One region of the Mesorhizobium sp. BR1-1-13 genome, then DNA from elsewhere that is predicted to be linked to it. Evidence: riboswitches for the same ligand, from Rfam matches in the RefSeq annotation. Region 1 holds a riboswitch; the other holds the start of a gene.

Region 1 (3,461 bases):
CGCCGATCAGCAGCGCGATCGCCGCAAGCGCGAGGATGCCGGCGGAGATGCGGGGGTCAGACGCGCGCTGCACGCTGGGCCGCCCAAAGGACCTTTAGCGAGCGTCGCGTTCCTTCGCGCCCCCCTCTGTCCTGCCGGACATCTCCCCCACTTGGGGGGAGATTGACTGCTTCAGCGCTCCACCCTCTCCTGTGACGTCGCCAATTGGCGAAAGCCGTCGTGACGGCCAATCTCCCCCCTCGTGGGGGAGATGTCCGGCAGGACAGAGGGGGGCGCCGTAGAGCACTCATCGTTCGATCATACGACCCAACTACTTGCTCATCACCGCCAGCCATTCATCCACCCATGCCTTGCGGTTGGCCGCGACCTCCTCGGGACTGAACAGCAAGGTCTTGGTCGGTTTGACCAGTCTGTCGAAGGCCGGATTGAGCGGCTTGTCGGTCTTGCCGGCCGGGAACATCCAGTTGGTCTCGGGGATGGCATCCTGGAATTTCGGCCCGGTCATGAAGGCGATGAACTTTTCCGCCAGCGGATTTTTGGCTCCCGTCGTGGTGATGCCGGCGACCTCGATCTGCAGATATTCGCCCTCCTCGAAGGAAGCGGCCTGATAGCGCTCGGTGTTCTCGGCAATCATGTGGTAGGCGGGCGAGGTCGTGTAGGACAACACCATCGGCGCCTCGCCCTTGGTGAACAGGCCGTAGGCCTCGCTCCAGCCCGGCGTCACGGTCAAGACCTTCGCCTTGAGCTTGGCCCAGGCCTCCGGCGCCTTGTCGCCATAGACCGACTTCACCCATAACAGCAGGCCGAGGCCCGGCGTCGAGGTGCGCGGATCCTGAATGACGATCTTGTCGTCGGCACTGCCCTCGACCAATTCCTCCAGGCTCTTGGGCGGCGTCTTCAGCTTCTGCGTGTCATAGATGACGGCGAAATAGCCATAGTCGTACGGGACAAAGACGTCGTCGTTCCAGCCGCCCGGCACATTGAGCCCGGTCACGGCGCCGTGCGGCGCAAAAAGGCCGGTGGCCCTGGCATCGGCGGTGAGATTGGTGTCGAGGCCAAGCACGATGTCGGCCTTGGTCGCGGTCCCTTCCAGCTTGACGCGGTTGAGCAGCGCGACGCCATCGGCGACCGAGACGAAATCGACATCGCAGCCGCATTCAGCCTCGAATTCCTTCTTCACCACCGGGCCGGGACCCCAGTCGGCGGTGAAGCTCTCATAGGTGTAGACGGTGAGTTTGTCCTTGGCCAAGGCCGGCCCGGAGAAAACCACGACCATTGCAGAGACAAGGGCGTATAAAAGCGTGCGCATCGGCGCCTCCTTCGTTCGCGTTAAAGGAATTGAGGCGTCGGACTGTCCGAAACGTCTAATCCCTCCGCCGGTACAAACCGGATCAGGTTCAGCGGGTTGGCGAGACTGCCTCTCAGCCGGTCCGCGAAATATCGCGTCCGGCACCCCGTTAGAGCGCCTCGACACATAGGCCCGGCCGGTGAACCGCGCAAGTGGCTGTTTGCCGGCCTTCCGTTTCCGCCGCCGGGCTGGTAAGGGCCACACGATATGAGCACATTCACCATCTTGCTTGGCGGCGATCTCATCCGCACGCCACGGCTCGACCGTCAGGTCGAGGGAACCCGCGTCATCGCCGCCGATGCCGGCATCGGCCATGCGTGGACGCTCGGCCTTGTGCCGGAACTGTGGGTCGGCGATTTCGATTCCGTGCCCGCCGGCCTGCCGGATGAGTTGGCTGCTGTGCCGCGCCGAACCTTTCCGGCAGAGAAGGACGCCACCGATGGCGAACTCGCGATATCGGCCGCCCTGGAGCGCGGCGCGACCAGCCTCGTTCTTGCCGGCGCCTTCGGCGGCAAGCGCGCCGACCATGCCTTCCTGCACATGGCGCTCGCCCTGCGGCTGGCCGGGGCCGGGACAAAGGTGCTGTTGACCAGCGGCGCGCAGGAAGGCGTGCCCCTGGCGCACGGCACGGCCCGCTTCGACTATCCCGACGGCACCCTGTTCTCGATCCTGGGTTTTTCCGAGCTTGCCGGGCTGACCGTCGCCGGCGCGAAATGGCCGCTTGACCGCGTCAAGGTCGCGTTCGGCTCGTCGCTGACCATCTCCAACGAGGTCAAGGGCAGGCTGGAGATCGCGTTGGGAGCGGGCCGCGCGCTGCTGCTCGCCCATCCCTATCCCTTGCCAGAAAGCTGATATGGCGCCGCCTCTTCTCAATCTCGACGGAATAAAACTGACCTTCGGCGGCACGCCCCTGCTCGACGGCGCCGACTTGGCAGCGTCGGCCGGCGACAAGATTGCGCTGGTCGGCCGCAACGGGTCCGGCAAGTCGACGCTGCTCAAGATCGCCGCCGGGCTGATCGAGCCGCAAGACGGCGAGGTGTTCCGCCAGCCATCGGCGACCGTCCGCTATCTGCCGCAAATGCCCGACATGGACGGCTTCGCAACCGTGCGGGCCTATGTCGAGGCCGGGCTCGGTCCCGCCGACGATCCTTATCGCGCCAGTTACCTGATGGAGCATCTCGGCCTCTCCGGCGAGGAGCGGCCAGGCGACCTCTCCGGCGGCGAGGCCAGGCGCGCCGCCCTTGCCCGGGTCATGGCGCCCGAGCCCGATATCCTGCTGCTCGATGAGCCGACCAACCATCTCGATCTCTCGGTGATCGAATGGCTGGAAGAGGAGCTCGTCCGCACCTCCTCGGCTCTCATCGTCATCTCGCACGACCGCCGTTTCCTCGAGCGCGTCTCGCGCGCCACCGTCTGGCTCGACCGGGGCCAGACGCGCCGGCTGGATAAGGGCTTTGGCCAGTTCGAGGAATGGCGCGACCAGGTGCTTGAGGAAGAAGAGCGCGAACAGCACAAGCTCGGCCGCCAGATCGTGCGCGAGGAACACTGGCTGCGCTATGGGGTGACCGCGCGGCGCAAGCGCAACATGCGCCGCCTGGGCGAATTGCAGACCATGCGCCAGCGTTTTCGCGGCCATCGCGGCGCCGAAGGGGCCGCGACCATGGTGGCCAGCGACGCCGCCGAATCCGGCAAGCTGGTGATCGAGGCCAGGAACATCGAGAAGAGCTTTGGCGATCTTACCGTGGTCAAGGGATTCTCGACCCGCATCCAGCGCGGCGACCGCGTCGGCCTGGTAGGGCCGAACGGCGCGGGCAAGACGACGCTCCTGAAGATGCTGACCGGGGAGTTGCAGCCGGACGCCGGTTCGGTGCGGCTCGGCACCAATCTGGAGATCGCCACGCTCGACCAGAAGCGCGAGGCGGTCGATCCGCAGGAGACGCTGGCGCAATATCTCACCGACGGGCGCGGCGAGAACCTTGTCATCAATGGCGAGCAGCGCCACGTCGTGTCCTACATGAAGGATTTCCTGTTCAAACCGGAACAGGCGCGCACGCCGGTGCGCGAGCTTTCCGGCGGCGAACGCGCGCGGCTGATCCTGGCGCGTGTGCTGGCG
Region 2 (3,461 bases), on a different contig from region 1:
CGAGGTCGTGGTGCGCAGGTTCAGGCCTGGGGAGTGACGCCGCGCGCCCGTGGTGATCGGCAGCAGGACGCGCCCGTCGACTGGACGAAGCCGACGGCAATGCCCATCTATGGGAAATCCTGGAGCGGCTGTCATAGCGCCGGGCCTCCAGTTTTATCGTGCGCAATTCCGGACGGAAACGGCTACAACCTTTCCCGGAGCTGCTTTGGGGAGATTTGATATGGCGACTTCAAGCGAACGCGCGGTGCTTGCCGGCGGCTGTTTCTGGGGCATGCAGGATCTGATCCGACGCATCCCGGGCGTCCTGTCCACGCGCGTCGGCTACAGCGGCGGCGACGTGCCTGATGCCACCTACCGAAACCACGGCACCCATGCCGAAGCCATCGAGATCAATTTCGATCCCGCCAGGGTGAGCTACCGTACGCTGCTGGAGTTCTTCTTCCAGATTCATGATCCGACGACACGCAACCGCCAGGGCAACGATGTGGGGATGAGCTACCGTTCGGCGATCTACTACACCAGCGATGAGCAGAAGCGCGTCGCCGAAGACACCATCGCCGACGTCGACGCCTCAGGCCTGTGGCCCGGCAAGGTGGTCACCGAGGTGGCTCCGGCCGGCGCGTTCTGGGAAGCCGAACCCGAGCATCAGGACTATCTGGAGAAATACCCGAACGGCTATACCTGTCATTTCGTCAGGCCGGGCTGGAAGCTGCCGGTTCGCGAAAAGGCTGTTTCGTAGGCGCCGGATCGAACAAAGCCCGGTTCCTGCCAGGCTCGGCCGATGACGGGTTGCATTTCAGGCGCCAGCCTGTTCGGCGAGGGTGATACATCCAGAGACGGAAACGCCACGGAACAGGCGCCCCGTGGCGTTCTCCAGCAGTTCCGGCCAATGGCTACTTGCCGCAATGCTTGTCATTGACGGTCGGCGAAGCCGTGCCCGGAGCGGTGTGGCTGGCATCCGGCTGAGCACCTTGTGGGCTGGCCGGACAGTTCCGGTCCGCGTTCGAATTCATGCCGTCGGGCATGACGGTCGTGCTGCCGGTCGTGCCAGGATCCACCGTGTTCGGCGATGCCGGCGTGTTCGGGTCGACTGTGACCGACTGGCCGCTGCCGGGCCCATTATTGGCGCCGTTTCCGCCAGCACTTTGCGCCATCGCCGAAGTCGCGAGACCAATTGTAAGAGCCGAAGCTGCGAGGATTTTCATGAACATGGTTTGTCTCCATTTCTGTGAAGTCTTCGCTCGTTTCTACGAAGTTCGTCGCGTCTGCGACTATAGGGACAACCCCTCGTAGTGGCGAAGGTTCCGGACAAATTTTGCCCTTATGGCCGGGCCCGACGGAACCGCCACAATCAGCCCTGGCGCAATGCATTTCCGGCGATGGTCCTGAAAAAACAGCTTTCATAGCTACCCGATTGGTGCTTTAACGCGCCCATCCACAGGGGTGCTCCGTACGGTCGGGGCTGAGACGGGGGCGGCAAGCCCACAGACCCTAGAAGCTGATCTGGGTAATACCAGCGGAGCGAGGCGGGCGATGTTTTCAGGCGCACAGATTTCCCTATATCCGATGTCCGGCGATTTTGTCGGCGTCATCCTTGGCGCGCTCGGGGCACTGGACCCCTATCGTGATCGACTGCGGATCGAGACCGACGATATCTCGACCTTGCTGGTCGGGCCGCCCGAGGTGCTGTTTCCTGCCATGCGCGACCTGTTCGTGGCGGCAGCGCGCAGCGGCAAGCATTGCGTGCTTTCGGCCGCCATCTCGCGCGGCTGCCCGGGCGAGCCGGACGATCCGATCTGCCGCTCCGACGCGTTTGGCGGACCTGCCGGGCCGCTCGGCCCGCGCAAGGAAGCCGCTATCGCCGCCGTGCGCGGCGTAGCCGCCACCGGCCAGCCGGCGGCGGCGCAGTTCTCGCTTTATGTCATGGGCACCGACGACCACATGGACGAGATCTATGGCTGCATCGACTTCCTGAAGCAGTCGGGCGTATATGAGCGCTCCAAGCATTTCTGCACAAAGTTGCGCGGCGACGCAGGCGCCATTTTTACCGCACTCAACGAGGCCTTTTGCCGCTTCGGGCCGGGTGCCGGCCACGTAACGCTCGACGTCACCGTCTCGGCCAACAGCCCCACCGCCGTCTGACGGCGCGCCCCGCGCCATCCGCTCCAGGTACCTGCGTGTCCTCCCCGTCCGCCCCTTCGCGTCCGATCGTGGACCTCATCGCCAGAACCGCTCCGGCGATGCTTTCGGTGGGGCTGCTGCTGGCCGCGTGGGAACTCTATGCGCGCTTTGGTGGCATCAAGCCGACAATCCTCCCGGCGCCATCGCGCGTCTTCGCTCAGGCAATGCTCAACCGGCACGCGCTGGCCGATAACGCCGTGCCAACCCTCCGTGCCACGCTCGCCGGCTTTGCCTGTTCGCTCGGCGCTGCCTTTGTGCTGTCGATATTGATCGACTTCTTCCAGCCATTGCGGCGCGCCCTTTTTCCGGTCTTCGTGGTCAGTCAGACCTTGCCGCTGGTGGCGATTGCACCGCTGGTGGTGCTGTGGTTCGGCTTTGGGCTGATGCCCAAGATCTTGCTGGTGGCGCTGGTCACCTTCTTTCCGATGTTGGTGGCTTTGGCCGAAGGCTATGAGGCGACGGAGGCTGAGATCGGCCAAATGCTGCGCGCCCTTGGGGCAGGGCGCTGGCGTGTCTTCGTCCTGGCGCGGCTGCCCTCGGCGCTGCCCTACTTCTTCGCCGGTGTCAGGATCTCGATCACCTATGCCGTCGTTGGCGCCATCTTCGCCGAATATGCGGGCGCGGCGAAGGGCCTCGGCATCTACATGCTCAACGCTAAGAACAACTTCCGCCCGGACCTGGTGCTGGCCGCCGTCGCCGTCAGCGCCGTGCTGACGCTCATCCTGTTCGGGCTGACGGTGCTGGTCCAGCGCCTTGCCATGCCATGGGAACGGGCCGCCGGCGGGCGGGCCGCAGGAAGGGAGCCTTGGCGATGAACCGGCTCGAACTGCGGCATGTGCGCAAGGCCTTCCAGGGGCTCGACGTGCTTGCCGACATTTCGCTCAGCGTCGGCGCCGGCGAATTCGTCTCCATTCTGGGCCCCTCCGGCGCCGGCAAGTCGACGCTGTTCCAGCTTCTGATCGGCGCGCTTCACGGCGAGGGCGAGATATTCTTCGACGGCAAGCCGCTCGACGACCACGGCCGGCATTTCGCTTTCATGCCGCAGCGAGACGCGTTGATGCCTTGGCGGCGCATTCTCGACAACGCCACGCTCGGGCTTGAGGTGCAAGGCGTCCGGCGCAAGGCTGCCCGCGCTCGCGTTGCGCCGCTGTTCGACAAATTCGGGCTTGCCGGTTTCGAACGGCATTTTCCGGCGCAGCTTTCCGGCGGCATGCGCCAGCGCGCGGCCTTGCTGCGCACCGTGGTGCAGGAACGCGATATGCTGCTGCTCGACGAGCCGT

Evidence for each region. A riboswitch is a leader RNA that binds a small molecule or an ion and turns the genes downstream of it on or off. The one in region 1 is predicted to bind thiamine pyrophosphate.
Region 2: it holds a riboswitch for thiamine pyrophosphate, as region 1 does, so the genes downstream of both, LB533_RS25345 (YkoF family thiamine/hydroxymethylpyrimidine-binding protein) here and thiB (thiamine ABC transporter substrate binding subunit) in region 1, are expected to answer to the same signal.

Annotation. Positions count from the first base shown of each region.
Region 1 covers NZ_JAIUIH010000001.1:137,889-141,349, forward strand. The annotation lists gene thiP (thiamine/thiamine pyrophosphate ABC transporter permease) at 1-73, opposite strand, end outside; gene thiB (thiamine ABC transporter substrate binding subunit) at 311-1,309, opposite strand; TPP riboswitch at 1,352-1,467, opposite strand; gene LB533_RS00735 (thiamine diphosphokinase) at 1,556-2,200, shown strand; gene LB533_RS00740 (ABC-F family ATP-binding cassette domain-containing protein) at 2,202-3,461, shown strand, end outside.
Region 2 covers NZ_JAIUIH010000013.1:119,053-122,513, forward strand. The annotation lists gene LB533_RS25330 (hypothetical protein) at 1-37, shown strand, start outside; gene msrA (peptide-methionine (S)-S-oxide reductase MsrA) at 221-739, shown strand; gene LB533_RS25340 (hypothetical protein) at 894-1,211, opposite strand; TPP riboswitch at 1,430-1,543, shown strand; gene LB533_RS25345 (YkoF family thiamine/hydroxymethylpyrimidine-binding protein) at 1,534-2,142, shown strand; gene LB533_RS25350 (ABC transporter permease) at 2,241-2,996, shown strand; gene LB533_RS25355 (ABC transporter ATP-binding protein) at 2,993-3,461, shown strand, end outside.